Regions from separate parts of the Salipaludibacillus sp. CF4.18 genome, predicted to be linked through region 1. Evidence: riboswitches for the same ligand, from Rfam matches in the RefSeq annotation. Region 1 holds a riboswitch; the other holds the start of a gene.

What was found. Region 1 has a riboswitch for thiamine pyrophosphate ahead of ACHABW_RS23720 (ABC transporter substrate-binding protein). Riboswitches for the same ligand answer to the same signal wherever they lie in the genome.
Region 2: it holds a riboswitch for thiamine pyrophosphate, as region 1 does, so the genes downstream of both, thiM (hydroxyethylthiazole kinase) here and ACHABW_RS23720 (ABC transporter substrate-binding protein) in region 1, are expected to answer to the same signal.

Annotation. Positions count from the first base shown of each region.
Region 1 covers NZ_JBIMEV010000076.1:1,001-15,085, forward strand. Annotated here, with positions in the region: gene ACHABW_RS23680 (N-acetylmuramoyl-L-alanine amidase) at 1-819, opposite strand, end outside; partial or broken gene wecB (non-hydrolyzing UDP-N-acetylglucosamine 2-epimerase) at 1,240-1,881, opposite strand; gene ACHABW_RS23690 (cell wall-binding repeat-containing protein) at 2,743-4,884, opposite strand; gene ACHABW_RS23695 (cell wall-binding repeat-containing protein) at 5,402-7,600, opposite strand; gene ACHABW_RS23700 (VanZ family protein) at 7,984-8,439, opposite strand; gene ACHABW_RS23705 (hypothetical protein) at 8,536-8,817, opposite strand; gene ACHABW_RS23710 (YkvA family protein) at 9,456-9,905, opposite strand; gene ACHABW_RS23715 (PAS domain S-box protein) at 10,515-10,886, shown strand; TPP riboswitch at 11,010-11,121, shown strand; gene ACHABW_RS23720 (ABC transporter substrate-binding protein) at 11,338-12,375, shown strand; gene ACHABW_RS23725 (thiamine-binding protein) at 12,391-12,681, shown strand; gene ACHABW_RS23730 (ABC transporter permease) at 12,834-13,598, shown strand; gene ACHABW_RS23735 (ABC transporter ATP-binding protein) at 13,600-14,085, shown strand, end outside.
Region 2 covers NZ_JBIMEV010000058.1:561-18,773, forward strand. Annotated here, with positions in the region: gene ACHABW_RS21795 (NlpC/P60 family protein) at 1-1,184, shown strand, start outside; TPP riboswitch at 1,346-1,449, shown strand; gene thiM (hydroxyethylthiazole kinase) at 1,589-2,395, shown strand; gene thiD (bifunctional hydroxymethylpyrimidine kinase/phosphomethylpyrimidine kinase) at 2,419-3,240, shown strand; gene thiE (thiamine phosphate synthase) at 3,233-3,910, shown strand; gene ACHABW_RS21815 (ribonuclease H family protein) at 4,036-4,707, shown strand; gene ACHABW_RS21820 (hypothetical protein) at 5,100-5,240, shown strand; gene ACHABW_RS21825 (DUF3898 domain-containing protein) at 5,288-5,425, opposite strand; gene ACHABW_RS21830 (DUF3900 domain-containing protein) at 5,418-5,699, opposite strand; partial or broken gene ACHABW_RS21835 (LysR family transcriptional regulator) at 5,839-6,759, shown strand; gene ACHABW_RS21840 (homocysteine S-methyltransferase family protein) at 6,855-7,913, shown strand; gene ACHABW_RS21845 (DUF3900 domain-containing protein) at 8,243-9,298, opposite strand; gene ACHABW_RS21850 (glycosyl hydrolase family 18 protein) at 9,575-10,864, shown strand; gene ACHABW_RS21855 (alpha/beta hydrolase) at 11,098-13,347, shown strand; gene ACHABW_RS21860 (DEAD/DEAH box helicase) at 13,387-14,832, shown strand; gene ACHABW_RS21865 (hypothetical protein) at 14,971-15,423, opposite strand; gene ACHABW_RS21870 (hypothetical protein) at 15,475-16,173, opposite strand; gene ACHABW_RS21875 (DUF456 domain-containing protein) at 16,195-16,680, opposite strand; gene ACHABW_RS21880 (sulfite exporter TauE/SafE family protein) at 16,764-17,513, opposite strand; gene ppc (phosphoenolpyruvate carboxylase) at 18,195-18,213, shown strand, end outside.

The DNA of each region.
Region 1 (14,085 bases):
TGGATAATCTTCTTTATTTGTACTGCTAGATAGTCCTCTTACTAAAATTGAATCATTTCCAGTAAATTTGAAATGATTATTTACTTTTAAATTTGTTTCAAAACGATTTGACCCGCTAAGACGATTGGTTTTAATGCCTTGAGTATTTAAATCTTTAAGTATATTATCACTAATAACACTCGTGCCCCCGATAATCGTTACTTCATTAACTTCAGAAGGTAGATTAACGGACAGTGACTTTTCTGTAGTAAGGTAAACTGGTAGACCTGTAGTAGCCGCAACACCCGAAGCGGAAAGAGCGTCAGCGATAGTTACTCCATTAACTAGTAAAGCATGGCCATCTTTTGCATTTCCAATTTTATTGTTAATTGCTAATGCTGTCTCATATCGGGTATCACCACTAATTCTTTCTACTTCCATACCCATTGCAGCTAACCTGTTAGAAACATTGTCACTTATTGCTGCTTCCCCACCTAATAGATAAACTTTTTCGGCTTTCAATCTTTTTAACTCAGTTTCTAGTTTACTATTTAATTGATTTGGGAAAGTAAGTAATATTGGTGAATTCTTATAACCTGCTAATCCTGCACTAGAAAGCGCATCAGCCGGATGATCGGCTCTAGCAATTATCACGGTTTTTTCTTGGTTACTAACACCATTTGGCCAACCTTTTTTCGAAATTTCAATTGCTGTATTAACACGGTCATCCCCTGAGATTCTTTCGAAATTTATTTCTGCATATGTAGTGTGAGTGAGTAGTGTGAATGCTAGTAAAATGATCGGGCTAATAATAAATAATTTTGCAAACTTCTTTAACAATATATTTCCTCCTCCTTTTTCTTCTTTCTACATTATATACTTCTTATCGACAAGTTTTGGGTTCTTTTAACACTTAAGTGAAATTTACCTATGAAAATTAATAAATTCAGTAAAATCGTCGCAGTGAGACGACATATAAATACATATTTCTATTCGATGAGTTTTTCTTTGTTGGAGATGTTTATTTAGTTCCTCTTTGATCAATTGTAATCTTTCAATAGAAAAATCATCTGGTTACTGTAATGACTCATCTTTTTTATGGATTTTGTTAACTCATGAACATATTCAAATCATTTCATTCTCCAAAATTAAATAAAAATAGTTTTTAGTTTCCTTAGACAATCTTTATTACTTTTAGTAAAAAAAACAAAAGCAGGCATCTATTAAGACACCTGCTCCCTCTATTTAATTTCTCTTAACTTATTCAAAGACATTAAAGTCTTCTGGCTTATTTTTCGATTTATCAAAGTGGAACAAAATCGCTTCAATTATCCTTTTCGAAGCATATCCATCTCCATAAGGATTTGAAGCTTTTGACATTCTTTCATAAATGTCTTGGTTATTCAAAAGCTCATTAGTTGATTTATAAACAGCTTCCTCATCTGTCCCTACTAATTTTAGCGTACCTGCTTTCATACCCTCAGGCCGTTCTGTTGTGTCCCTTAAAACGAGTACTGGCTTTCCTAATGACGGAGCTTCTTCTTGAATCCCACCTGAATCTGTTAAAATAATGTGTGCTTTTGAAGAGAAATTATGAAAGTCTCTCACTCCTAGTGGTTCAATCAATCGAATCCGATCGTCATTTCCTAGAATTCTGTCAGCAATTTCTTTGACCACTGGATTTAAGTGTACTGGATAAACTACTTTGACTCCTGGATTCTCATTCACGATCCTTTTCACTGCTTTAAAAATATTTTCCATCGGTTTCCCTAAGTTTTCTCTCCGATGAGACGTTAATAAAATCATGTTATCTTCGCCAATAGATTCTAACACAGGATGAGAATAGTCAGAAACAACGGTAGACTTTAAAGCATCAATAGCTGTGTTTCCCGTAACAAAAATATGATAATTGAACCCAAAAATCACGAATGTAAATGCATAAAGTAAGTGAGGGTAATTGGTTAATGCATCAGCCATATAATAAAGTACATTTGAAATAGAACGACCTTCCTTGGACCATGGCACGGGAATTAAAGCAACCTGTGAAATAACAATCATCTTTCCGAAATATATCAGAAAACTTTTTTTCGAATGCCTCTAAATACCATAAAACACCTTCAATAAATGGATGATTAATTCTTTGCAATCAATAGTTTTATGATTAAAACCAAGTATAGTTATGATAATTTCACTTGAGATTAATGCAAACGATGGAGACCATATTCTTTATTAAAATCGAATAAAGACGTTAATACCAATCCTACAAATATAAGCATTAAGTCAAGAGGTATGATGTACTACCAGCCTTGATCAGAAAAAAATTTCTATAACTTTGATCTGCGTGATGGTCAAATACAGATATCGGATGTCATTCCCATTATTACTTGTATTTGATGAGGAACATGAACGTGTCAATCACCATGTGATGAGCGATAAACCTCATCCTGATCACGCCGAAAGTGGGAAAGCTTTGAGAAAACAATATTTCTGTCCAAGTAGATATTGATCATTTTTATATTCCAGATCAATTACAGGAAACCATGGAATATGACGATTACATCAGAAGATGAATACTTACAGAAAAAGTATATAGAGAATTTAATGTCCTATGAAAATTGGGCACTAGAAGACGACTTTTATCAAATAGGGTAATAATTCTGTTCCAAACTTTGTTAAACAACAGAAAATAACATGAAAAGCGTTTGGCATTATTAAAAACCTCTAATGTTCAGTACTAGATAGCTTTTTTATTTAATAAACAAATTATTCATATTTACCTTCGTAATAACTTTCATAGATAAGATTATCAAGTTTCCATTTCACATTGGATGGAATTGCTATAGTTCCACCTAAGGTTTGGAATTCCACTACTTCTCTTGAGTTTTCCACTTTGTCAATTAAATACTTCTTAATAGAAGTAGGAATTTGTTCTTTGTTTACAAGTAGCAGTGCTGCATTTTGTTTAGAAGCTAAAATTCCTCCTGCAAGTGCATCTGGAAAACTTTTTCCAGTTGCAAATATTACTTCTTTTGATTGACCCTTATCAAAGTAGTTGATTATTTCAACATTTGTTTCATATCTGTCTTTGCCTGAAATTCTAATAGGATTAGAAAGTTTCCCTAACTCTTTAAAAATACTATCAGATACCGCAGCAGTTCCGCCTACAACATAAGCAGTTTCAAAATTATACTTCTGTAAAAATTCTTCCGTTTTATCAGGTATTCCATTTTTATGAACAAAGACGATAGGAATCTGTGAGGTGGACGCATAGGAGGAGATAGAAAGAGCATCTGGAAAGTCCATTCCCGATGTTATGATAACTTCTCCCCCTTGTTTTGCCACGTAATCATTGATTTCTACAGATGTAGAAAATCGATCAGTTCCGCTCAAACGTAAAATATTAAACTCTTGCTTTAACAGTCTTTCAATTTCTTTTGGAATCGCATTTTCCCCACCTAATAATATGACATCAGTGACCCCGAGTTCATGCATTGTTGAAGCTGTGACGTCATACATTTTATTAGGAAATGTTAAAAATATCGGGGCATCAAGTTTAGCAGCCAGTGCACTAGCTGCTAGACTATCAGAGAAAGACTGATTGCTAGCCAGTAAAGCATATTTTCCCGACCTATTCAATAACTCTGTATTCATGTCCTTTTCAGTTGGCTTTAACTCGGCTCTCTCAACGGTATCCCAACCATACTTAGCTATTTCACTCGACGTATGAACAGAAGTCTTTCCTGATAAACGATTTTCCGAATGGTATAATTCTAAAGAAGAAAGTACATCCACACGTCCATGCTTATACTTTACGGCATCACTTGAATCTATATTTGATGATTCTTCAATAATATGCCGTTTTTGGTGATTTGTTAACTCCGGGTCCTGACTTGATAATAAACCTGCCATAGAAGCAACCATTGGTGACGACATACTAGAACCAGACGAATACATATAATCATCCGTAACTTCACAATCCTTAAATGGCGAAATAATTCCTTTTGAGCAAGTACTAAATATAGAGGATCCTGGTGCGGATACATCTACCCAATCTCCAAAATTTGAGAAGTCTGTAAGTCTATCCCTCTTACTATCTATTGCAGCTACACCTAATACCTCTTTATATGCTGCTGGATACATTTTTGAATTTGTGCCATCATTTCCGGCAGCAGCTATAATAAAAATTCCCTTTTCCACTGCATGTTGAACAGCTTCGTGAACAACTTTGGAATATTCGTAACTTCCGAGACTAATGTTAATAATAGTAGCACCGTTTTCCGTTGCATAATTAATTCCTTGTGCGAGACTTAAATTACTGCCTCCAAACTCATCCCCTACTTTTACAGGCATTAGATAGGCATCTTTCACAATAGAGGCCACCCCAATACCATTACCTGTTTCAGCACCAACGATTCCTGCAACATGTGTTCCATGACCAACGTTGTCTCTAACGTTGCTAGAAGAGTTTAATACATTATATGGCTTATAAATTTTGTTTGTTACATCCCTATGAAATACATCCACCCCTGAATCCAAGACGGCAATTATTGGTTTCTTTTTAGGGTTATACTGTTCCCATGCTTGTGAGACATTTATTAGTTGAAAATCGCTTTGCTGGTGCACGATGAACGAGTCATTTGTTAAATAATGAAAAGGAATTTTTTCCTCAACATATTCAATTCTCGGATCCGATTCCAGTTTTTTCAGAGTCTCATCATATTCCTCTTCGGGGATTGCCAGTATTTTATGTGAAACTCCCTCATCTTTAGCTACTTGATATTGGCTAACAATCTCTTCAGAATCCGCTTTTAACTTTACTAATATTTCTTTTTCTTCTGCAGATATTACTTGAGATGAAAAGTTTAAAAAAATGATTAAAAATAATAACGTGGTAAAATATTTCAATAAAAGCCCTCCCACACAATATATTGTTCTATTGACCATTACATATTATGTCATTTCTCTATTAATTTCTTTATAATAATCATTATACTAGATTTTTACTATACAGATTACTTTTTTGTTAAAAGTTTATTCGGTACTAGTTTGATACAATAAAAAATAAAGTTATCATATCAATACCCGATTTGTTAAGGTGTCAACCACTTATTTAGCCTCACGAAAATTGTTGTATAAAGGAACACTCTTTATACTATTTTAGCGTCCGAAAACCCATAGCCTCTTTTGTTAAATACAGCTTGATCTTTCGTCACCCCCGAGTAGCACCTACGTAGTACGTGTAGGTGCTACTCGGGGGTGGGTTTCCCTTGATAACGTGTGGTGTAAAGGTAGCAGTCATCTTATACATTCTTACTCTATAAGCAAAAAGACTAATTAATCAAAAGGATATGTGATTAATTAGTCTTTATTTTATCGTAACTCTACTCACTCGTTTTACAATTTTATATCAATTAAAACAACGTCAATTTAATTCTTTCAGTACATCCGGAGAGATTGCAGCTCTACCACCAATAACTGTATAGTCCCAAATCACCTGATTGTTTAAATATTTACCTACTGCACTCGGAACAAATTCACTATGCACTAAAAGTACAGGACGATCCTGTTTCGCAGCAAGTACAGAGCCAGTTAGGGCATCAGCATAATTCTGTCCTGTAGCAAGTAAGACTTTGGGTTTACCCATATTTAGCTTTTCAACGATTTCCAAAGCGGTCTCATAACGATTAGGTCCCGAAATCCGATCAGGGTTATTCATTTCATCTAGCTGTTCTTTTGGAATAATACTCGTTCCGCCAACGACAATAGTTTCCTCTACACTTGATAAAAAATCCACTGTAGCATCCGGCAAACGGTTAGTCTGTGTAAGTAAAATTGGATAGCCCATTTTAGCGGCATAAGGAGCAATTGCCAGCGCATCTGGAAAATTCCATCCATATGCTACAATGGCTTTATCAACCGTTCCTAGTTCTTCAGCAATTGATCTAGCTGTCTCACTGCGGTTGCTTCCCGCAATTCGATCAATGGATATACCTAATCCCATATCCTCTAGCTCTAATTTCACTTCATCGCCTATTGCACCTACACCGCCTAAAATGATAATTTTACTAGGTTCCAATCTAGCAATTTCCTTTTTAGTAGCTGCAGTCAAACGATCTTTTAATGATAATAGAATCGGGGCGTTATGCTTGTATGCCAGTGGCCCTCCTGCTAAAGCATCGGGATAGTCCATACCTGTAGCTAGAACCACAGTTTCAGCACCTTGCTCCCAACCTTGCCTTGAAATTTCTACTGCTGTCTCGAATCTTGAACTGCCAGAAACTCTCTTCCCTAGCGGCTTAACAGTTCCAGAAGCAACATATCCTTTTGTCCCATTTGACTGCTCCACGTAATACCAAACAAATTGATTTGCTCGATTAAAGGGTCGTGATTCTCCATAGGAAAAAGAATCTAGTACAGTAAGAATATCTCCTTTAACTAGTTCCTTCTTTATATTATCCCCAATTAGCGGTTTTTCTCTTAAATTTGCATTGGACGTTAAAGTGATAAATGAATTCTTTTCAACATCATACCTTGTTGGCTGCACTTGCTTTAAAGAATAAGAAAGTGTGTGAAATCCTAATTGACCACCTGTTTTGTAATCCAAGTCTGATAAAGAGATAGGCAGGCTAGTGAAGCCGATTCCGTTATTAGTTGTACTAATTTTTTGGAAAACTTTCTCTTGATAGGCATCAGTATTCCTCTCGCCATCCTCACTTTTAATTGGACTATTCGTTTGGACTAATCCATTATAAGCCATGACTGCAAAGTACCAGTGATCAATGATTTCAGCTGAATCATCATTTATTTTAGGTATTTTTTTGGAATCAGCCCAGGCCTTTTTTTCCAAAAGTAATTTAATCCCTATTTCAATATTGTACTCAATATCGTGGGTTAGTTTTTCTTGATTATATTTTTGATCAGTGACTTGCATAATTCCTACGCCACCATCATTAGAAACATTTGGTTCACCATTTTTGTAATGATCCCAAGCACTTTCTTGGTAGGCAATAGCCTTAACTATTTCGGGTGGAACATTCGCATCAAGTGCCTTTTCCGTTAATAGTTTGTCAATCTCATGATACGGCGGATTACTGTATTGAGATGCTGCCGCGAATCCAAATTGAGTTTCACTGTCTTCTTCAAAGCTATTTATCAAGGAAGTTTCTCCGTCTTCAATAGCATACTCATCAACTAACAGACTATTTTCGTCGTCTGAAAAAGAAACTTTTATTAAGCCATCTTCTACGGAAAGTTTTCCTTTTTTATAAGCCTGCGATTGGAAAATCAAGTTTACATTTTCATCGCTAGTTTCATAGACGTCGAAGTTTAGAAATCCCCCACTACCATCTATGCGATTACTTACTATGTAATAATCTTTAAACTCATAGATACCTTCTGCATAACCTAATTGTATTTCTTTTGTATATAACTTTTCTTGGTTGTCTAAAAATGTAACTGTTGAATCAAATGGTTCATTATTAACTATCACAGATAAACCATCTTTCAATTGTTGTTCAAATTGCCCTTCCTGATCAAATGTTTGCTCCATAGCATGTGTCTCGCCGGAAAAAACTATTAAAAAGACCAGTACAGTAGAAAATATAGCTATTACTTTTTGCATAACCTTACGCACCTCCAAAAAAATGACCATATATTACCATACTTACATAGGTATTCACTAGATTGTAAGAGTTTCAGGGACAAAAGTTTATCCGAAAACGAGGTCCGACTAATGAAATAAAATTTACTTTGCAAGATAATAGCAACAAGCCCTACGTAAAGCGAATGTAGGACTCTCATCGGTTTTTATATATTTATCATGTAAAATCTTGTCTATACTATTAAACGGCATTTCTCTCTACACTTTTTCTAAGTTCTCTGCTCAAGTGGATTCTTTCGTGATATTGTACCCAATCTTATCGCCAACATCATCACACTTCCAGAAAGCTCATAAGCTAAGACAACTTGCTCTTCGTTCAGCTTCTTGACGTTAACTAATTTTCATTATGGACTTCTTATTGACTTTATTCTAACAATCACCATATACAATCCAATCCCAACAATGCCCCCTGAACTATCAATCAAGACATCCCCTACTTCCCCGCTTCTGCCAGGGATAAATAACTGATGTACTTCATCTGAAACAGCGTATAGAATAACAATTAGTGAAGCTACAGTTGCATCCCTAAAACTACGCTCACCACTCTTCCTCAGCGCATGTAGTGTCAAAATCCCAAGTGTCAAATAAGCAAAGAAATGAGCGTTTTTTCTTACTATATAATTAAAATTACTTATATCAAAACTTAGGTTAAGAGCGATACTTTCCACGGTGGATTTAATAATCTCTGTAATACCTGTACTCAACTCGCTGGATTCCGTTGCCGGCTGATGTGATAGATAAAAGATTAATGCCATCCAGCTAACCGCAGCTGTCCAGGAGAATGTTTTGTTTAATGTCATAGTTATGAAATCCTTTTTAGTAAAATTATTTTGAGTTTACGAGTGTTTATAGTCTCGTGAACTAAGAGTAACTTGAAAAGAAGCTGAGAACCGTTTCTACGGATCCAAATGATAATTAAAACGCAGTGTATTATCTTTGCTTATTTTTTCATAAGACGCATTATATTGGTGTTCGATGGCAGATTGTTCTTCGTATGAATAGAAAGAAATCAGATACACCACTTCTTGAAGTCTTGCTCGTAAACGAGGAAGATAATGACTCAAGTCAAACAAAGCTCCTTCTTTATCCTGACTCGGAGTGGTCTCAATGAGGTTAATCTCATACGCGATTTCTGCTTTTCTTACAGCAATAGCCTCTACTAATAGTGGTGTTGTCATCTTATACATCCTTCGCTTATTAATTTTAGCATAAGAAGGAAGAAAATATTCTTCTCAATACCAATGTATATCTCTAATTATTGAAACTATCATGTCTAAACTTATTCAGTACCAAAGACTAGATTATAGACTCATATAAACGATATTCGCTGAATATATCATATTTAGTACCATAACATTATACCTAATAATAAGTCAGTCAGAATTTGTCGGATACCCATTAAAATATTTTTTTATAATAAACACCTCTAAAATAAAGAACTTTGGCAGTCTTTTGAATAAACTTTGAGTCTCCGTATTTATTTTGTTGCTTCTTTATCAAGGAGTTGGAAGAATTACCGCTCCCTTTCCATGGATGATTGCAAGCCTCCTCGAGCAAACGAACGCTCTGTGGGGTCTCACAGATTTAAAATTCCCCATGGAGGCTGAAGCATTGCCCCACGGAAAGCTTCAGCCTAGAGAGGATTCGAGCCCTTCTTTTTGAAAAGAAACAACTATCTCTGAAAATTTTCAAACTCCCTTTTAGAAACATGGTCCGAATCTATACTTTCTGTGTATAAAAAAAAAGCCTGTTTAACAAAGGGTCCGGAAAACCTTTTTAAACGAGCTCTTTAGCTTTAAATAATGTAAATCATTTTTTATTTGTCTGTCGGCAAAAACTTTTCGTCAATATTGTCCAGCCCTTCTCCAAACCAATCCTTTATTTTTGTGTAAGCCTTGATTTTCGTGTCTTCACCTATGTGAGATCCCACTTGGTAAATGGCATAAACAATAATTGCCAGATCATCGGTAAATCCAATAGCTGGTATCATATCAGGGATGACATCGACCGGCAGGATCAAATACCCTAATGCTCCTGCGATAGTTAGTTTCGCCTTTGTCGGAACATTAGGATCCTTCATCGCATAAAACAGGATCAAGCTGTAATAAACAAGTTTAGATCCCATTTTTACAGCTGCTGATTTGAGCTTGCTCCAAAACTTATTATCATCATAATTATTGGCAGATGCTTTGATTAATAAATCATGATCCATACTTTCCAGTTTATTTTGGTCTTTTTCTTCTTTTTTTCCAAAGCATTTCCCCATCTAAATTCCTCCCTAATCTTTACATAAGATTATTCGATTTTTTCTTTATTTATAGCAGAAAAAAAATACATCATTTCGTGATTTTCCGACTGAATTCTATAGTCTTTTGTACATTATACTTTACTATTCTACAAATATAAACAAAAAATGATATTTATTAACAATATATCACCTTAAAATTTCTTTATTAAGAACGTTTTAAACAAGTATATAACATACTTATTCCATAATCTATTGTAGTTCAAAAGAATTATAAAAAAACTGTTTTTTTCTATATAATGTGACCAAACGTCCCTTTAATAAGCCGAAAACAACTGTTAAAATAGTAAATACCTAGGATGTTGTAGCTAAATATTAATAATTACCGTTTTATACTTCTGAAATTTGTTTCCTATATTGTTCGTTTTAATGAACTATAAATAGAGGAGGAACTATGTTGAAAATTTATCGTTTGGTACTCTCTCGCTATCATAAATATTGGTCCGAAAAACATCGTGTAAATGGATCCTATCAATCTCATAAATTCATTCGCCATCGTAACCTGTACAAGTTTTATCAAAACGGAAAGTAACTCTACTAAGAATTTTTGACGCATAAGGAGAACAAACAATGGATATCTCTTGTAAAAAGATTTTAAAAGAAAACAAAAACTACTATCAATCATTTTATCAGTATAATCCCGACGCCATTCTTTCTTTTGATTTATCAGGGATTATTTTAAACGGTAATGAGTCTGTAGAAAATTTAACTGGTTATTCAATCAGAGAGCTTCGCGGTTCTAGATTAAATTCTCTCGTTATTGAAGAAATCGACTCCAACCTTCTATACTATCTTTTTATCAAAGCAGAGGAAGGACTTATTGAAAATACGGAGGTGGCTATTCGCAATAAGTCTGGAGAACGGATTGAATTAGCCGTAGAAATGGCACCTCTATTTGTAAATGATGATGTAATCGGAATATATGGCATCCTAAAGGGGTAACAGAAGGGACGTTTCACTGCTTCCTTTGGAAGCAGTGAAACGTCCCTTCTCTCTTGTTTTATTTTTTGATCTGTGGCAAGATAAGAAGTGAAGATTCTTAATTAGAATGAATTGAATAGCTTTTTTTCAATGTAGGGGGACCAGTGTTGGCTGGTTGAGATTGTATCCGTGAGATACTTACTCTTAGAACCTGATCTGGCTAATTACCAGCGTAGGGAACATATGTAATTTTAGATGTGACTATATATGCGCTCTAGGCTTAAGCCTGGGGTGCATTTTTGCGTACTAAAACAAATATGTTCCTTGGCAAATTTTTCGGAACCGCCTCTTACAGAAAATTGCTTTCTTGCACTTTCTTTTTATGTTAAAAGAAACTGAAAAAGCGTAAGGGAGCGAATTCAAGTAACACCTTATTACAAAACATCTTATAGAAAAAACGGAGGGATTCTACATGAAAAAGCAATTATTTTCAATTTTTACGATACTATTCGTGATGACGGCTTGTGGAAATACAAATGAAGCGCCCAGTGAGGAAAACGTCAGTGATGAAAATCAAGCAAATGGGCAAAATGAGCAACAAACAGAGGAATTAGAAGAAATCGCAATGGTTCTTGATTGGACGCCAAACACGAACCATACTGGTTTATACGTTGCACAAGCGGAAGGATATTTTGAAGAAGAAGGATTAGATGTAGAGATTTCTTTGCCAGGTGAATCCGGTGCCGATCAAGTTGTTGCATCCGGTCAATCAGACTTCGGAATTAGTGCCCAGGAAACGATAACGGAAGCACGGATTCAGGATATCCCGATTGTTTCTATCGCAGCTGTCATTCAGCATAATACATCTGGATTTGCCTCACCTGCTGATAAAAATATAACTTCTCCCGCTGATTATGCTGGAAAAACCTATGGTGGCTGGGGTGCCCCTGTGGAAGAAGCCGTTATCGATTCATTAATGAGACAAGAAGACGCTGATGTGGAAGACTTGGAAATTGTGAATATGGGAAACACTGATTTTTTCACAGCGATCGAACGTGATGTTGACTTCGCCTGGATTTATTATGCCTGGGACGGGGTCCAAGCAGAATTGCGTGATATCGATCTTAATATGCAATATCTGACTGATTACTCTGAAGATCTTGATTATTACACGCCAGTTATTACAACGAACGAAAGCATGATTGAGGAAAACCCGGAAACGGTCGAAGCATTCATGGCCGCTGTTTCTAAAGGGTACGAATATGCAATCGAAAATCCGGAAGAAGCTGCTGATATTCTAATAGAGGCTGTACCTGATTTAGATGCAGAGCTTGTTCAAGCCAGTCAAGCTTGGTTGTCGCCTAAGTATCAAGATGATGCGGAAAAATGGGGCATACAAGATCAAGAGATTTGGGAAAACTATTCTAATTGGATGTATGAGAATGAATTAATAGAAACAGAGTTGGATGCTGAGAATGCATTTACGAATGACTTTTTACCTAAAAACTAAGTGAGGTGTTTTACAATGGCGAATGCCCTTGTCAGTATACAAATTATCCCGAAAACGAAAAACGGGGAAGATGTAATTCCTTATGTAGATGCAGCGATTGACGTGATTGAAAAGTCCGGTGTGAAATACCAGGTGAATCCCCTGGAAACGACGATGGAAGGCGAGCTAACCGAGCTTTTTGCGATTATCGAAAAAATGAACCATCGTATGGTTGAACTCGGTAGTGAAAGCATTATCTCACAAGTCAAAGTGTACTATAAACCTGAAGGTGCTTCGATGGAAGTATTGACGGAGAAGTACCGGTAAAAAAAGGAGAGGCAATCAATAGCAAAATGAAGAGTGTCTCTCTATGTTTTTTGATAATGAACGAAAATGATGTTTTTATTAAGTCATTGGAAAAGATCCAGTCGAATGGAGGTGCGGGGTGCTTGCAAGAACTGGCAAGGCCCCTATAGCTTATGAAAAAAATGCTGGCTCGAGGATGGCGGCCGTTGATGGTCATCATCCTTTTGCTGATTATATGGGAGGCGTGCAGCCGGTTGTTTGAGATTCCGACGTGGCTGCTTCCCGCGCCTTCGGATATTGTGAAAGAGGGGGTAACGAGTTGGTCCGTCTATAACCATCATTTGTTTTCAACGACGAAATTGTCGGTTATTGGGTTTGGGATCGGTGTGAGTGTTGGGCTTATTGTAGCTACGACGCTTCATTTGCTGCCGCCGGTGCGTCAAGCTTTTTACCCTTTATTGATTTTGTCACAAAATATTCCGATCATTGTGCTCGCGCCGTTGCTAGTGATTTGGTTTGGGTTTGGGATGCTTCCGAAAATACTGATCATCACGCTCGTATGTTTTTTCCCGATCACGGTCGCTACGTTGGATGGTTTTCGGCAAACGAGTCCGGAATTGTTGCATTATATGCGAATGGCTGGAGCCTCGAAGCGTCAAATTTTTGCTAAATTACAGTTTCCTCATGCGCTACCGTCGATTTTTTCTGGAGTGAAAATTTCCGCTACCTATAGTGTGATGGGGGCCGTAATTTCCGAGTGGCTTGGGGCAAACCAAGGGATTGGTGTGTACATGACACTTGCTCAATCGTCTTTCCGAACGGATCGGGTGTTTGTTGCGATTGGGTTCGTGATGGTGTTATGTTTGCTGTTTTTCGGTTTAATTGTCATGCTGGAAAGGTTGCTTATTAAATGGCGGAACACGGAGGGAGGAAAGTGACATGAGTGAGCTTGTCATTGAAAAAGTCACAAAGTCATTTGCCGATAAGAAGGTGTTAGAGGACATTTCGTTTACGGTAAAAGAGGGGGAATTTGTCTCCTTGCTTGGCCCATCGGGAAGTGGAAAAAGCACGTTATTTCATTTGATCGGTGGTATGTATACTCCGGATTCAGGTGATTTTTATTTGGACGGGAAGAAGATCAATGGAAAACGCGGTGCAATTAGTTACACGCCGCAAAGTCCCTCCCTCTTTCCGTGGCGAACGATTCTCGATAATGTTGTGCTCGGTGCCGAATTATTTGCAAAACCAAACTATGACCAAGCACGAGAAATGCTTGAGAAGGCAGGATTATCTGGCTATGAAAATGCCTATCCGCATCAGTTATCAGGTGGTATGCGTCAGCGGGTGGCTTTTGTCAGGTCATTGCTTAGTCCTCAATCATTTATATGCTTAGATGAGCCATTTTCCTCGTTGGATGAATTCACT
Region 2 (18,213 bases), on a different contig from region 1:
GTATTGATGAAGCTTTGGTTGCGAACCAAAAAACGATTGATGATACAAATGAAGAAGTGGACTCTACAGAAAAAGAAGTTGAAAAACTCGAAGTTGAAATCAAAGAATTGGAAGATGATATTGAAATTCGATTTGAAATGTTGAAAGACCGTGCGAACGCTTACCAAAAAAATGGTGGCAGTTCCAGGTACTTAGAAGTTCTATTAGGCGCTGACAGCTTTGGAGATTTTGTTACCCGTTCTGTTACAATCACTCGAATTGCTAAAGCTGATAATGATTTTATTGAACAATTAGAGATCAACCAAAAAGAACTAGAAGAAAAACAGGCAATCGTTCAGGGGAAATTAGATGAACTTGAAGAATTGCAAACAGAACTAGTTGGAATGAAACATCATTTAGAAGACCAAAACCAACGTAACGATGAACTTAAAGACGAGTTAAAATCAAAAGAAGCTGAAATTGAATCAAAGATGGCAAGATTGTTAGAAGAAGATAGTAATCTTCAATCAGCAGAAGCAGAAATAGAGGCTAAGATTGATGCTGAAATTCAACGTCAAGAAGACTTAAGAATAGCAGAAGAAGCTGAGATTGCAAGACAAGCAGAGGAAGAGGCGGCAGCAACTCAGAGTAACACTAATTCTTCTGCTTCTGAAGCAGCAACTCAGACTAGCACTAATTCTTCGTCAAGTCAAAATGTTGCTTCTGCTTCAGAGGCAAACACTACTTCAACAGTAACTAATACTGATAATAAAAGTAAAAGTTCATCAAGTGAAACGAAGGCAGCACCTGCTCCTTCAAGCTATGGTGGGTCAGTCACCCAAGTTGGACGTAAATACATTGGGAATTCAACCTATGTTTTTGGAGGAGGGAGATCATCCTCTGATATAGCAAATGGTCGTTTTGACTGCTCAGCTTTTGTAAGCTGGTCATTCTCGCAAGTGGGTAAATCATTACCTGCTAGTACTAGTGGATTAGTTAATGCAGGACAAAGAATTTCTAGTAGTGATAAGCAACCTGGAGACCTAGTATTTTTTAATACTTACAAAACAAATGGACATGTAGGTATTTATATTGGTGGAGGCCAATTTATTGGTTCTCAAAGTTCAACAGGAGTTGCAGTTGCTAATATGAATAGTGGATATTGGGCAGATAATTTCAGCGGAGTTGTTGTCCGAGTTAATTAATAATGTTTCTGAAAAGCTAGTTTAGATATCTTCTAAGCTAGCTTTTTCTGTATAATGATATTAGGAAGTCCAATAGTTACCTAAATAGAATAATAAGAGTACAGCGAGTTCGTTGTAAGAAAAGAAGTATTATGCTAACATGGAGAAAATTTCAATTAAATAAGAGACACTAGGGGTGCTTTATCTAGCTGAGAGAGGTGCGTTACCTTAACCCTTTTAACCTGATCTGGTTGATACCAGCGTAGGAAAGTGGATGATTCCTTTATCGAATTAACATAGGTTACAATTAGTTAGTTCATAAAGTATCGCGTTTACCCGCTTCCTAACTGAGGAAGCTTTTTTGTTTTCAAAAGATAAGACGGCTATGCGTTTTTCCTATTACATAAATTGAGAGGAGACTGAAAATGAATAATCAAAAAATTGCAGAAATTTTAAACGAATTAAGAGAACGTAAACCCCTAATCCACAATATAACCAATGAGGTTGTGACTAATTTCACCGCAAATGGTCTTTTATCGCTTGGCGCTGCACCCGTAATGGCCCACGCGAAAGAAGAGGTTGAAGATATGACAAGTAACGCACAAGCGCTCATTTTAAATATAGGAACATTGGATGAAAACAAGGTGAAATCCATGGTACTTGCCGGCAAAGCTGCTAATGAAAAAGGTATCCCAGTAGTGTTTGATCCTGTTGGAGCAGGAGCAACGCCATACCGTACAAAGGTGGCCAGAAACATGATGGATAAAATAGCGGTAACTGTGCTGAGGGGCAATGCAGCAGAAATATCTCACATGATTGGACAGCAATGGGAAATAAGAGGTGTAGAAGCTGGAGAAACCGGCGGAAATAAAGTAGACCTAGCCAAGAATGCTGCCAAGCAATTTAACACGACAGTAGTGATTACAGGAAAAGAAGATGTCGTTTCAGATGGAACGTCGACTTACTTAGTAGAAAATGGACACGAGATGTTATCCAAAATTACTGGGGCTGGTTGCCTGTTAAGCGCTGTAATTGGTGCTTTTATCTCTACGGAAAAGGATCTGTTAACTGGCACAGTAGCTGCATTGGCAACCTATGGTATTGCAGCAGAAAGAGCCATGACGAGAGGTGGAGAAAAAGGACCTGGTTCTTTTCAAATAGAATTTTTAAATCAACTCAACAATATTAATTCTGAAATAATCGCAAAACACTTACTCGTTAAAGAAGTGTGATTCAAAAGAGAGGAGGGGAAGCTATGAACGTGAAGCATGCACTAACAATAGCGGGTTCAGATAGTGGTGGAGGAGCAGGGATACAAGCCGACCTTAAGGTTTTCCAAGAATTACAAGTATATGGTATGTCAGCGATAACTGCTGTTACAGCACAGAATACACTTGGAGTCCATGGTGTTTATCCGATGACAGTGGAAGCGGTGGAAGCACAGTTAACAGCTGTAGGTGAAGATTTAGGCGTAGATGCTTTGAAAACAGGCATGTTATTTTCAAGTGAAATTATTAAGGGAGTTGCAAATAAAATACGTTACTATGAATGGAAAAATATCGTGATTGACCCTGTCATGATTGCAAAAGGTGGTAGTAAATTACTCGAAGATGAAGCTGTAACCGCAATTATTCATGATTTAATACCGCTATCAACAGTCATTACACCTAATATACCGGAAGCTGAAGTTTTAACAGGTGCAAAGATCGTTACAATAAAGGATCGAAAAGATGCCGCAGTAAGCCTTTCTAAGATGGGTACAAAAAGCGTCGTTATTAAAGGCGGGCACGCAGAAGATGGCGAAAACGTAATTGATCTTTTTTACGACGGAGAAGAGTTCTATGAATTTAAAAATATTCGAAAAAACACGGTGAATACTCATGGGACAGGATGTACTTTTTCAGCAGCTATAGCGGCTGAATTAGCAAAGGGAAAGGAAATCGTAGAAGCCGTGAGAATAGCGGTGATGTTCACTCAGGCTGCGATAAAAGAAGATTTAAATATTGGACAAGGCCATGGACCTACCAATCATTGGGCCTATAACAGACAGGTGAATAGAGGGAGTATAGATGAATAATCTTAAAACTGAAACATTACGAGAAGCACTTGGCGTATATTTTATTATGGGGAGTCAGAATTGTATAACTTCTCCACAAAAAACGCTAGATTTGGCTTTAAATGGAGGCGTCTCTATCTTTCAATTTCGAGAAAAAGGAGAGGATGCATTCGTTGGGACTGAAAAGCGAGAGCTTGCCAAAGAACTTCAAGTTATTTGTCGGAAAAATAATATCTCATTTATCGTTAATGATGATCTAGAACTAGTGAAAGAATTGGATGCAGACGGAATTCATATTGGGCAAGACGATAAAGATTTAAAGTATGTGAGACGTGCATTTCCTGATAAAATCATTGGTATTTCAGCACATACATTAGAAGAAGTGGAAAAGGCAGTTGCGGGCGGGGCAGATTATTTAGGTGTAGGACCTATTTATGCGACAGAAACGAAAAAGGATACGAAGGAAGTGAAAGGAACAACATTAATTGAACAAATTCGTGATCATGGTTACACGATTCCAATTGTAGGAATCGGAGGGATAAATGCGAAAAGAACGCAGGAGGTGATTCTAGCAGGTGCTGATGGAGTTTCCGTGATTACAGCTATTAGCAAAGCGGAATCACCTGAGAAGGCATCTCAGGAAATAAAATCAGAGGTAACTCAAGCGAAAAAGATAAAATTCACGAAATGACTTGGTTTCTTCCAAGTCATTTTTTAAAATTTAGAGAGAAATAATTCTCCATCTTGAAGGGAACAATGGACATAATTGATTGTATGTTCTAATCTATAAATAAAACCTAGATAAGGTGGTTTAGTATGAATGTTAGATTTGAATTAACATATAAAACACCCAAAGGACTGGAAACTTCTTTTAGTTCGGAAGAGATGCGTGCCGGAAAAGCAATTTTAATTGCAGAAGATCTCGAAAGAACTGGTCGCATCAAACATTTAACATTTGTTGATAGCCAAGACACTACATGGTCTTTAAAGGAACTAAAAAAGTTTATGGAGGAAATCCAAACCGAGCCCCACAATGTTACCGTTTATTTTGATGGTGGTTTTGAACGGGATACAAGAAAATCAGGCGTGGGCTGTGCGATTTATTTTGAACAAAATGGTAAATCATTTCGACTTAGAAAAAACGCATTAATATTAGAGCTTGAGACGAATAATGAGGCTGAATACGCAGCTCTTCATCTCGCTTTACAAGAGCTGGAACTTCTGGGAGTTCATCATTTACCTATTCAATTTATTGGAGATTCACAAGTTGTGATTAATCAATTAAACGGCGAATGGGCGTGTACAGAGGAAGTCTTGAACAATTGGGCAGATCGGATTGAAGCTAAATTCAAACAATTAGGCATAAGACCGGAGTATGAGTCAATTTCAAGAAAACAGAATCGTGAAGCCGATCATTTAGCTTCCCAAGCGTTAAAAAATATCGACATCAGAAGTAAAATTGAGATAGAGTTTGAGGAACCAAAATAATCTCTTTAATTGTTTGTAAAGGTATTGAAGTAAGAGAGATTGTATTTTCATCGAACAGAATGCTCGAATATGCTTTAGGCGGACGCTTTCCGCGGGCAATGCTTCAGCTATTGCTTTTCCCTGTGGAGTCGCCGCCTTCGCTACTTCGAGTTATTGATGCAAAAAAAAGTCTGTGTAGACACCCTTTCTTAATGAGTGGTGTTTTTTGCTTTTCCAAGCCAAGAAACAACTTTCCTTTATAACAAAAGCGACAAAATAGAAAAAAAGACACTACGTTTTTTAAGATTAAATATGGATATTTATGTTAAAATACTGGTATAAGAATGGAAGATGATAAAAAGAGGGGCTTAACAAAATTGTAATTTTAAATAGTAAAGGGGGAGACGCTTTACATGAAAGAATGGTGGAATAGAAAGAAATTAAAAACGAGACGAAAGAAAAATAATGAAAAGTATTCAATTTTAGATTTTATTGTAGATTTTTTATTTTGGTTGCCGGAATTGGTTTTACTTCCATTCAGGTTAATTATTTGATTGATACGTGGTGTAGGAAGAGCGTTAAGGAATGTATTTGATGTTTTTTAGAAGCTTACTAAGTGATAAGATCGACCTGAAGAAAATGAATTGTATAGGTTGTCACTGAAATCTGATAAGAGAGCCTTTACTTCCATGTGATCCAACTTGAGCTTTAACTCGACCTCAGTCTGATGATCAATGATAGGGTAAGAAGCCTCTACGACCTGCTCTGTTGTCCATTTTCCTTGTAGCTGGCGTTCTCAAGGTATTTGACCATGCTTCGATCGAATCCTCTCCCTGTGCCCGTTCTTCACTGTCTTCTTCATATGTTTCAGCGATATATTGCTGGGCGGTTTCGACGACTTTATCTCGAATAATTTCTACCATCGACCGGTTGTATTCTATATATTTTAAGAAGTCTTCGGAATAACGTGCATGAGAGGATTGATGGATTTTCAGCCTCCATTCATTACGCAGTACAAAGTGGTAGGGTTAATGTTCCCTGGTTCTGTTTATGGACAACCGTCCACAGATAGTGCTTAGTTATGTTTAAAATTTTTCCCAAGCTGTTTATGCTAAGATAAAACTATGTAATGGGAGCGGGGAGGAAAAGTAGATGACATTACAACAATTAAAATATGTAATCGAAGTGGCTAGGAACAGATCGATTAGTTATGCTGCACAGCAATTGTTTATTAGTCAACCGAGTCTATCCAATGCAATTAAAGAATTAGAGAAAGAATTGGGAATTAAGATTTTTTCACGTACGAATAAGGGAATTGTCATTACTCCAGAGGGGGCGGAGTTTTTAGGTTACGCAAGACAGGTCATTGAGCAGGCAGAATTGCTTGAAAATCGCTATACCAATGCGACAGAATCACCACAGCAGCATTTTTCTGTATCCGCACAACATTATGCCTTTGCAGTCAGTGCATTTGTAAAACTTCTAAGAGACTATAATCGTGATGAATATGAATTTACATTCCGAGAAACAAGGACGTATGAAATCATTGATGATGTAAAAAACCTTCGTAGTGAAATTGGAATTTTATACTTGAATGATTTCAATTGACAGGTGATTTGTAAGTTTCTAAGAGAGGGAAATTTGATATTTCATGACCTATTTGAAGCAAGGCCGCACGTGTTTATAAGTTCTACCAATCCACTTGCGATTCAGGAATCTGTGTCCTTAGATGATTTAATTCCTTATCCGTATCTATCTTTTGAACAAGGGGATTATAACTCATTTTATTTTTCTGAGGAGATACTCAGCACGGTTTCGAGACCAAAAAACATTCGCGTGAGTGACCGAGCTACTTTATTTAATCTACTGATAGGGTTGAACGGATATACGATTTCAACAGGAGTAATTAGTTATGATATCAACGATGATGATATTGTGGCACTTCCTTTAAATGTGGATGAGCGAATCGCGATTGGCTATATTACACATAAGGATGTTACAAACAGCCCGCTAGCAACGATTTATATTAACTATTTAAAAGAAACGATTGCCGATGAATTAACTGTGTTATAGTTTAAAACTATGGCAATCGATAGACTTTAGGTGTTATGTTATATTACTATTTCTTTGCTACACTAACCTTAGATTAAAAAAGGGAGAGGGTTTAGATGGTAGTGGAGAAAAGAAGTTTAGAGCAAAGATTAAAAGAAGGCACCGTCATTGTAGGAGAAGGGTATTTGTTTGAAATGGAACGCAGAGGATATTTACAAGCAGGTTCTTTCGTACCCGATGTAGCTTTGGAAAACCCAGAGGTTTTAAAACAAACATATCGAGATTATATGAATGCAGGTTCAGATGTAGTTTTAGCTTTCACATATAATGCCCACCGTGAAAAAATGAGAATTATAGGTAAAGAACATTTACTTGAGCCATTAAATCGAAGTGCAATCCGTTTGGCGAAGGAAGTGGCAAAAGAACATCCTATAGAGGAAGCATTAGTGGCAGGTAACATTTCCAATACGAATATTTTTGATCCTCAAGATCTCGAATCTAAGGAAAAAGTAAGAAGTATGTTTGCGGAGATGGTAAAGTGGTGTAAAGAAGAAGAGGTTGATTTTATACATGCTGAAACTTTTTATTACCACGAAGAGGCTGTTATAGCGTTAGAAGAAATTCAGAAACAAGACTTGCCAGCAGTTATTACATTAGGGTTGATGGGCGAGAATATATTGCGAGAGGGTTATACGGTAGAAGAATCCTGTAAAATTCTCTCAGAAAAAGGTGCGTTAGTTGTAGGAATGAACTGTTTCCGTGGTCCAGATACAATGCAGCCATACCTAAGGAGAATTAGAGAAGAGGTAAAAGGTTTTGTCGGTGGATTACCAATTCCATACCGAACTACTGAAGAACACCCAACATTTTTTAATTTACCTGATGGAGGATGCAGTTGTTCCCTGCCAACAGAAACAACGTTCCCAACATCGTTAGATCCTCTTTACCATAACCGATATGAATTAGCGGATTGGGCAAAAGAAGCACAAAATATTGGTGTTAATTACATTGGCCTTTGTTGTGGAGCATCACCTGCCATGCTGAGGGCAGTAGCAGAAGCAACAGGTAACAAAACCATTAACTCTAAATATTCACCAGATATGGAAAAGCACTTTTTATTCGGAAAAGATAAAACGTTAAAGAATCATAACCTAAACTACCGTACAAGAGCATAAGCATAGTAGGTATTCTATAATAGGGGGAAGGTATTAGAGCTGTTTATGGACAAACAGTCCACTGATAGGACCTGATGTCTGTGTATAAAATGGGTTCGGTCCACCGGTACCAATATATCAACGTTTCTTACACTTTGTAGGGAACGTTTTTTATTTGTCTTAAACATCCTAGCCATTAAGCAACGGTGAGCAACCACTCTATAAAAATAAGAAGCGGTAATTTCCCGCTTCTTTTCATTATAACTGTATATTAAAAAACCTCTAAGCCGACAGAATTTTTATTAGTACTTTCGTGGTCACACTTTTGGTCACTAAAACCACCAATTCCGCTACTTCCCAATCCTCTTTAGCACATTTTCCAACGAATCGGGTTGCAAAAACTCTACAGGTGACGCACTTTTATCAAACGAAAATGCTTCTCCTTCAATCAATATTACATACTTCCCATTTACCTTAGCAATATGAAGGTTGTCACTGAAATCGGATAAGAGAGCCTTTACTTCCATGTGATCCAACTTCAGCTTTAACTCGACCTCAGGTTGATGATCAATGATCGGGTAAGAAGCCTCTACGACCTGCTCTGTTGTCCATTTTTCCTGCAGCTGACGTTCAGGTGTATTTGACCATGCTTCGATTGATTCTTCTTCCTGTGCCCGTTCTTCACTGTTTTCTTCGTATGTTTCGGCGATATATTGTTGAGCTGTTTCGACGACTTTATCTCGAATGATTTCCACCATCGACCGGTTGTATTCTACATATTTTAAGAAGTCCTCGAAATAACGTGCGTGGGAGGATTGATGGATTTTCAGTTCCCATTCCTCGAGCATTCCTTCTTCAGGCATGTAAGGGTATTGGATCGATTTCATGTTCTTAGCGGTAATGGCCATTTCAACATGCTGGATTAATGTTTGTTCATTTGTGATTGAGGCAACCTTTGGCTCAAAATCACATTTTAAAATAAAGATAAACGGATCGTCCATAAATTTGTCTAGTTTTGCACGAATTACTAGCATAGCACCCGCTCTGATAGAGCTCGTTTCTAAATAAGATCTTACTAGTTTTTCACTATGGTCTTTGAATTCATCTAGGACATTTGCCAAACGCAATCGTTGAAACAAGTTATAGTTAGGATTTGTATCCAACTCATAGCCAGGTTCCACAACAAAGTGACCTATTTTAGTAGGGACTTGCTCTGATTTTGGGTTTCTTTCTGATTTACGTTTAGTAATTTTCATTAATTCTCCATCTAGGAAATCTTTTAATGGGTGGTCTAGGTATGTCTCTTCATCCAGTGTTTGATAATGTTTAAATGATTTGTTTCCTTGATCTCCTTGACCGTCTCCTTGCAAGACGAAAAAAGAGAGGTATTGTATGGTAAAGTCCATGGCTATCACCTTTATTTTATGACGTTACGAGCAAAAACAACTCTCGTATTATACCATCGAACGATTCATGTGTCACATTTGATAAGGATTACATGAAGAACTAGATTTTAGCAGTTAACTGTTTGTTGTTTCATTTTAGAAAAGAGGCTTTTGAATCCACACCTTTTGTTTCTCTGGGACTCTTATCCCATTATAAAAAATTTTACGGAAACCAGTTCATATTAAATGTTGTTCCGGAATATAAATGATATGAGGAAATTGTAGGAGGATGATAAAGTGCAGATTCATGTAGTCTCAAATGGTGAGTCTTTATGGTCGATTTCTCAAACGTATAGTGTGAATTATCTCGCGATCGCTGAGGCGAATCAATTGCCGGACCCGGAACAACTAGTGGTAGGGCAAGCGTTGGTTATTCCTGTGGCTGGCAGGTTTCATTGGATGGGGACACAGGAAAATTTGCAACAGATTAGTGAACGATATCATATCTCCTTACAACATTTACTGAGAATGAACAATATTGTAAATCCGGCATTTGTACCTGTAGGATCTCGTCTGTATATTCCTGGAATGAACCGTCAAAATCAGGCAATTGATGTTGGGGCATACGTAGATATAAATATAACGGGAGCAGATTCACCAGAAGTATTAGATGAAGTAGGTAATTATTTAACCTTTGTACAGGTATTCAGCTATGAATTAAATGAAGATGGCAGCCTCACGTCGATAGAAGATCAACAGATTATTAATACTGCTTATGAAAATAGTGTTGTTCCATTAATGGTTATAACGAATATTGAAGATGGGCAATTTAGTCCTGAACTGGTGACGACGATATTGCAGAGTGAAGAATTACAAGAAAGAATGTTGGACGATGCGATAGCAATCATGAATGAAAAGGGGTATTTAGGTTTAGATATGGACCTAGAGTATTTAGGGGAAGTCAACAGAGAGCCCTACAATCAATTTATGAGGCGAGCGAAAGAAAGGTTAGACGAGTTAGGATACTTTTTATCAAGTGCACTTGCACCACAGGTTGAAGAAGATATGGTTGGGGTTTTATACGAAGGTCATGATTATCAAGCTCATGGAGAAATTGCTGATTTTGTATTTTTAATGACTTATGAGTGGGGATGGACAGGGGGGCCACCTAGAGCTGTCGCACCCATAAATGAAGTAAGGAGAGTCATTGAATATGCGGCATCTGTCATGCCAAATGAAAAAATAATGATGGGGATCCCACTTTACGGATATGATTGGACGTTACCGTTTGTTCAAGGGGAAACACGTGCCAAAGCGATCGATCATCAAGAAGCGATTGAATTAGCTCTTACTTATAATGCTGTGATAGAATACGACGAGGAAGCACAATCTCCCTTTTTCACTTATGTTGACGAACAAGGAGATGAGCACGAAGTCTGGTTTGAAGATGCAAGAAGTATCCAAGCTAAATTTGATCTTGTGAAAGAATTCGACTTGAGAGGTTTATATTATTGGGTTCTCGGATGGGATTTCCCTCAAAATTGGTTGCTTCTTGAGGATAATTTTCAAATTAATAAGCGAGTTTGAAAATAAAATTATAAGTTTGATTGCAGTGCACAAAGCTTGAAGTACCTCTAAATCAGTTAGGGGTTCTTCAGCGTTGGTGCTTATTTTTTTGGGAAAACAAACTTTTACTAAATTCATTTTTCCTGATAGCAGTTTGGTTTGGTATAATAACAGAATAAATAATAGTTTCTCTTAGTACTACGAATGTAGAACTGATTATTATTTCAAGCAAAGTAAGGAGTAAATATATACTAATGAGCATGAGCAGATGGATAAATGTAACGAAGAATAAATTGAAAAGAATTTCTTTATGGATGAAATCAAGAATACAACGTACTTTTGAGTACGACACTTACTTTTGGCGGATGACGACAATCGGAGTTTGGATATCAGTAATCGTTAGTGGCATCATCGCAGGGCTTGGAAACCCAACAGGTATTGGTACATTAATTGATCTAATAATCTATTTTATCATCAATAATTTTGTTTTTATGATCGTTGCAGTTGTTCTTGCGACGCTTCTTTCTTTTATGTACGTACCTGTACCACGGCTATTACTTGGCAGTTTAGTGTATGCGGGAGGATTAGTTTACTTTATTCTTGATGCACAAAGTTTAAGTCCTTTATTTTCAGCAGTAATTGCTTTTAGTTTTCCTGTTGTAGGGATGATTCTAGGTACTGTTGTAGCTGCTTATACGCGTAGTGCATGGAAACTGGAGAAGAAATTTCTTGTCTCATTAATACCCATTTCAGTATTGTTCATTGTAACTGGGTTCATTGTATCTGGTGATAAAAGTGACATTCAACGTTCATTTTCTGAGAATGATCCATTCGAACCTTTGCAACTTGAAAATCCTGGATTAATGGGAGAGAATGAGTTTTCATTCTTTACTTTCGGAAGTGGCACGGATAAACGTCGCAGCGAGTACGGGGAAGAAGTTGGAATTGTTTCAAAATCAGTGGATGCTTCTGAATATATTACGAAGTGGAGTGGAAGAAAAGAATCTTTTTGGGGGTTTGATGAAACTGCATTGCCTTTAAATGGACGAGTTTGGATGCCTGAAGGAGAAAAGGAATTCCCACTCGTGCTTATGGTGCATGGAAATCATCGCATGGAGCACTTTTCCGATGAAGGATATCAATATTTAGGTGAGCTTCTAGCTAGTAGAGGTTTTATTGCTGTCTCCGTTGATCAAAACTTCTTGAACTATTCAGGGTGGTCGGGAATTCCGAATGATGATATGAAAATGAGAGCATGGGTTTTAATGCAGCATCTGCAGCAAATCCAAGACTATGAAAAAGAAGAAGACAATCCATTTTATAATCGTGTAAATTTTGATCAGGTAGCAATAGTTGGTCATTCAAGAGGTGGACAAGCAGCTGCCATGGTCGCCGATTATAAGAAGTGGTTTGAAGAGGATACTCTTCTCTCAGGAATGGAAGATATCCATATCGAATCGGTGGTTGGCATTGCCCCAACCGATAAAACAGTGGATGATGAGCGAGCCAGGTTAGAAGAAGTAAATTATTTACTTTTGCAAGGATCCCGAGATGGAGACGTGAACACCTTCCAGGGAGATCGGCAATATTTACGGTCTTATTTCTATGAAGTATCGAATCGTTTTAAAGCATCTGTGTATATTGCGGAAGCAAATCACAGTCAATTTAATACGGACTGGGGTCGAATGGATATGAGACTTCCAGGAGGAATCTTTTTAAATCGTCAACAAATGATGGATGAAGAAGCGCAACAGGAGGTGGCCAAAGTGTATATTTCTGCCTTCCTTGAAACAACCTTGCTTGGTCAGGAGGAATACCGGGATTTATTTCGTGACGTCCGTTATGGTCAAGATTGGTTGCCTAATAATCAGTATATCACTCGGTTTGAAGATGGAAATTATGTGACTTTTACTGATTTTAATCAAAGTCAAGAGGAAATCCACTATATGGATGGAGTTGAAGTAGAGCAAGAAGGCTTCCATTCTTGGGATATTGATCGTGCTGAAGATCGCAGGGATGTAAACAAAGGAGTAAATGGGGTAGAAATGGCATGGAAAGAAGAAGCACAATTCACGATTGAATTAGAGGAGGATTTTCTAGCCGAGTCTTTCTCTGAAAACCTCGACAGCTTTCAGTTATCGCTATCTAGTTTGGATATGGAACGAGAAGCGCGCGAGGAAACAGAAACGCCGGTAATCGAAATAGAAATGACTTCCGATAATGGAGAAACGTCTCTTGTTGCTGCAGATCCATTTAGACCGGTGAATATTCCAATTGAAACACAATACACGATCTTGCCATGGTTTGATGATATTATGAGAGATGAGAAGTATGAGGAATCGAAGGCACCGGTTTTTCAAACTTATGAATTTCCTATGGAGGAATTTCAAGAGAACAACAGAGCTTTTCAATCTGAAAATATAACAGAGATTACAGTATACATTTCCAATGGACCTGGAAAAATAATGATAGATAATTTTGGCTTTTTAATGAATGAACAATGAGATAGGTAACTGACCTGAAAATTGATAAGGAGTGAAGGTATGACGGATGAAGAATTTACAACAATGTCGTTAAGTGATGACATTACTCGTGCTTTGAATAGTTTAGGATATGATCAACCAACGGATGTGCAAAAACAAGTCATTCCACTCGTGTTAACGAAAAAGGATGTCACGGTCAAAGCACAAACGGGAAGCGGAAAAACCGGTGCGTTTGCGATACCGATATGTGAAAGTGTTGATTGGGATGAAAATAAACCGCAGGCACTCGTACTGACACCGACTCGAGAGTTAGCTACTCAAGTCAAGGATGAAATAACGAATATAGGCAGGTTCAAACGAGTAAAAGCTACCGCGATTTATGGAAAAGAGCCTTTTGCAAGACAAAAAAGCGAATTAAAGCAAAAAAGTCATGTCGTAGTTGGGACTCCGGGAAGAGTATTCCATCATATTGAAAAAGGAACGTTAAGTCTGGAAAAAGTGATGTTTTTAGTCATCGATGAAGCGGATCAAATGCTGAATATGGGATTCATCGATCAAGTAGAAGCTATTATTAAAAAAATTCCTGCTGAACGAACAACCATGCTTTTTTCTGCCACTCTTCCTAACGATGTACAGACTCTTTCCAATCAGTATATGAAGGATCCAGTTCAAATTGAAATTGCATCGACAGAGGTAATTAGCAGTGACATTGATCAATCACTTTACGAGTTGGATGAATCTGAAAAGTTTTTATTATTGAAAGAAATAACTGTTGTGGAAAATCCGAATAGCTGTATTATTTTTTGTCATACACAAGAGAGAGTGGATGAATTATATGAGGAGTTAACAAATTTGGACTATTCTTGTGAAAGGCTGCATGGCGGGATGATGCAAAAAGATCGTTTTTACGTGATGGATAAATTTAAGCGGGGTTCTGTTCGGTATCTTGTCGCAACCAATGTGGCTGCTAGAGGAATTGACGTCGAGACGATTGCTCTCGTCATAAACTTTGATTTCCCTATGGAAGCTGAGGACTATGTACACCGAATAGGGAGAACTGGAAGAGCTGGGGAAAAAGGAAAAGCCATGAGCTTTGTGACGCCTCGTGATCAGAGAATCTTAGATGAGGTTGAAGCATATATCGGTTTTAAAATTAAACGCGTGGAACCGCCAACACTAGAAGAAGTTTCTAATGCTAAACCTGCTTTTTTAGAAAAGATGAAAACACGTCCTAAACAGAAAAAAGATAAAAATGAGCAACTAAATAAAGATATTATGAAATTGTATTTTAATGGCGGGAAAAAGAAAAAGATTAGAGCTGTCGATTTTGTAGGTACAATTTCTAAGTTAGAAGAAGTTTCAGCAGATGATATTGGGATTATTACCATACAGGAAAATGTCTCCTACGTGGATATTTTAAATGGTAAAGGACCTTATGTATTAAAAGAAATGAGAGATACAACAGTTAAAGGAAAACAGTTAAAGGTTCACAAAGCTAATAAATAAATTTTTAAAGCGTCAACCTGCAAGGAATTCTAATACTGCCTTGTTCTAATTAAACCAACTGTTTATAAAAAATGCCATAAAATAAAAAAGGAGTATCAACAGGTCCTGATGACCGTTGGGGCTCCTTTTTTAGTATTCTTAAATTTTCGTAAAACCCTCTTCGGTTAAATACTGAGTCGCTTCCTTATAAGAAGTGAATGTTCCATCTAACTGTTCATCTGCATAAACATTCCATAAGTCGTCTTCGTGCACTAACGCTAATGTCTGCGTGTTCTGGTTTATGAATAGTTCCTCTTCAAATTCTTCCTCGTCTTCAGGAGTCAAAGAAACAATCGCATTTTCCAGTACATTACGAAGCGCCTTCTCCGTGAAGTCCCGAATGTTTACCATCCCTTTATCATTCGTTTCGTAACCAGTTAATTCACCAGCATACACAAAGCCATTTCCGTTTGGATGTAAATGATAGACCACGTTTTTCTTATCTGTAGCACTTTCACTAAAATGAAAATTCACTCTTCCTAAGGAAACATCTTTTCTCTCTAATGCGGGAAAAGATTCAATAATTTCTAATTTTTCTTCAAAAGTTAACATAGTTCCTCCAGTTATCATAATCAAAATCCTAATTGCTTATTATACCATAGTCTACGTCATTTTATTTCTTATTAAATCCTCGAGTTCGTTGAGAAAATTTTCATTGTATGACGTCATCGTGTGAACTCTTGCTTTTAAAAGAGGAATATCATTTTTGCAAGTGCGAGATTCGCACACGACGAATTCTTGATTTGAGTGAATCAAATACATTTTTCTTTTCTTACATAATGGGCATGTTGCCCGAACAAGATGAGCTAACGCTTCTTTTGAGAATGCCCCATCCGTTAAATCTTTATTTTCTTTCGTAAGTTCTTGAAATAAAACAGCGTTTGTTGCTGCCCTGGCGGTTCGTTTCACTAACGTATCAAGCTTAAGGATGGGTTTAGGATTACGTGTCGGGTTCCTTCGTACTTTAATAGTATCAAATTCATCCATTTCCAAAAGACCATATCCGATTGGTATTTCCTCTTTTGATAGAAGCCCCACTGGAGTCATCAAATATGCGTAGTCGGCAATAGCATGATAGCCATAGGAAGCAGCCAAAACCTCATCACGGAGAAAGTCTTCGCGAGATATCTTTACTTCAATAATACGTGATTCTTTACGTTTGAAATTAATACCAAGTGCATCAGCCTTTAATTTTTTTCTTCGTGCATACAACTTAACCTCGTTTGCGCATAGGTCAGTCATTTTATTTTTTAACCAATATAAGGATTGCTGTTTAAAATACTTATGTAACGGGCCTTCCATGATTTTAACTCCTTCCGAGTGCTAGAAAATAAGAACATCTACTAAAAAGATTCCAATAAGTGTAAGCTGAATCATTCCTTTGGCAAATGTACTCGTCAGGAAGCCTAGCAGTGTACCTACAGCGGCTTTGAATGAATGGGCGAGTGAGTGTTGTTGTAGCAATTCGATGACTAAAACTAATACAAAAGGTACAATTAAAATACCAAAAGGCGGGATAATAAAGCTCCCAACAATCAGTCCTATGGTCGCAGCTGTCATTCCATGTTTAGAAGCACCATATTTCTTAACAAAATACATGCTAGCCAGATAATCAGCAACAAATATAGCAATGGTCAATGCTATCAGAGATCCCCAAGTCCACCATGACAATGCAGAGGCATCTATAAAAAAGTAATAAAGAATAATTCCAGCCCAAAGCATTAATACTGCCGGAATGATTGGATATATAAGACCGATGAAGCTAATAATAAATAATGCAACAATAATAATCCAAATAAGAACGTCCATGTTATTCACCTCTCCTAAATTATAGTTTACTCAACTTGATCTCCTAAAACAATTATTTAGATATGAGATGTGGTCAAAAGCAATTAAGGGAGTAATAATTGTAATCCACCAAGGAAAGACAGGACAAGGATAATTGTATTAAATAGTTTCTGTGGTATTAGAGGTAAAAACTTAATGCCAATAACTGCACCAATAATTATAAAAGGAAGCAGCCATAAATTAATTGACAATGTTTCCAATGAAATAAGACCTAAGCTAGTATACATAGGGACTTTAATGAGATTGACGGTTAGAAAAAACCATGCGCCGGTTCCGATAAATTCTTTTTTTGGTAAAGCTATGGCTAGTAAAAAAATGGCCATAATCGGTCCAGCTGCATTTCCAACCATTGTTGTGAAGCCCGCTAGTGTCCCCATGAAAATAATAAAGCTTTTTGACTGGGGAAGAGCTGCATTCGATTTGTTCATGAAATATTCTCTGCTGAATTGAACGACAATGAGAGATAATACAATTGTACCTATAATCATTTCAATCGACCTGCTGCTTGAATTGAAAAGTAACAGTAAATATCCTGAAATAAGACCGCCTAAAACCCAGGGAACGAGTTTCCACAAGGTACGCCAATGAACGCTTCTGCGATAATAGGTGACCGCAATAATATCACCAGCAATGAGCATCGGCAGAACAATTCCGATTGATTCTCTAGCAGGAAAGACAGATGCCATCGTTGCGACGACTAAAATACCGAGCGTTGGTAAGCCAGTTTTAGATATGCCAATTAACATTGCCGAGAGGATTATTAATGAGATTTGAATAGCGCCTAATTCAATCATTATCGTTTCAACTCCAAAATAAATTAATTATTAATGACTACTCTAGTTATACTAAAAATAAATGATTTAGTCATATATTATTTGAATATTAGATGGTTTTATTATTTTTAAAGAAGTGTTTGGAGAAGCGAGAGGCGGTTACTCAAGTAGAAAGCAACAAACGGACTTCATGTAACTAGTAACCGCAGAAAGGAAGAGAAGTTTGATGGATTTGTCCGATAACAGGGTTATTTATAAAAGACGAGTAAGATAAGAAAAACTTTTTGCAACGATAGATTATTGTTCTTTTCTTGCTATATGTGTGAAGTGGACAACTCAAGCTCTTCATAGCTTCAGTTGTCAAAAGGGGATCACCAGAAGGTTCAAGAAATGTCTATTATTCCATTCTTCTTAATTTGTCGAATAGGCAGAAATATGCTATGTTAAAACCTATTACTTATTTCCGAGGGGAAATTTTGGGTTAGTTTTTCGACTAATGAGGAATAGTTGTACAGTAATAATCAGAAATATTTGTTTTTTACACAAGCTGTTTGATAGAATAGAACTAATAGCAGTGAAAAATTCTTTGCATTTTTCGGGACGCTTTTTGTCCATGGTGGATAAGTTTTGTCCTTATCATCATGATCGACAATCTGCGTAATATTTGATTAAATGCAATCATTTTTACAGGAGGTTCAATCAATGATAAAGGTAGAAGATA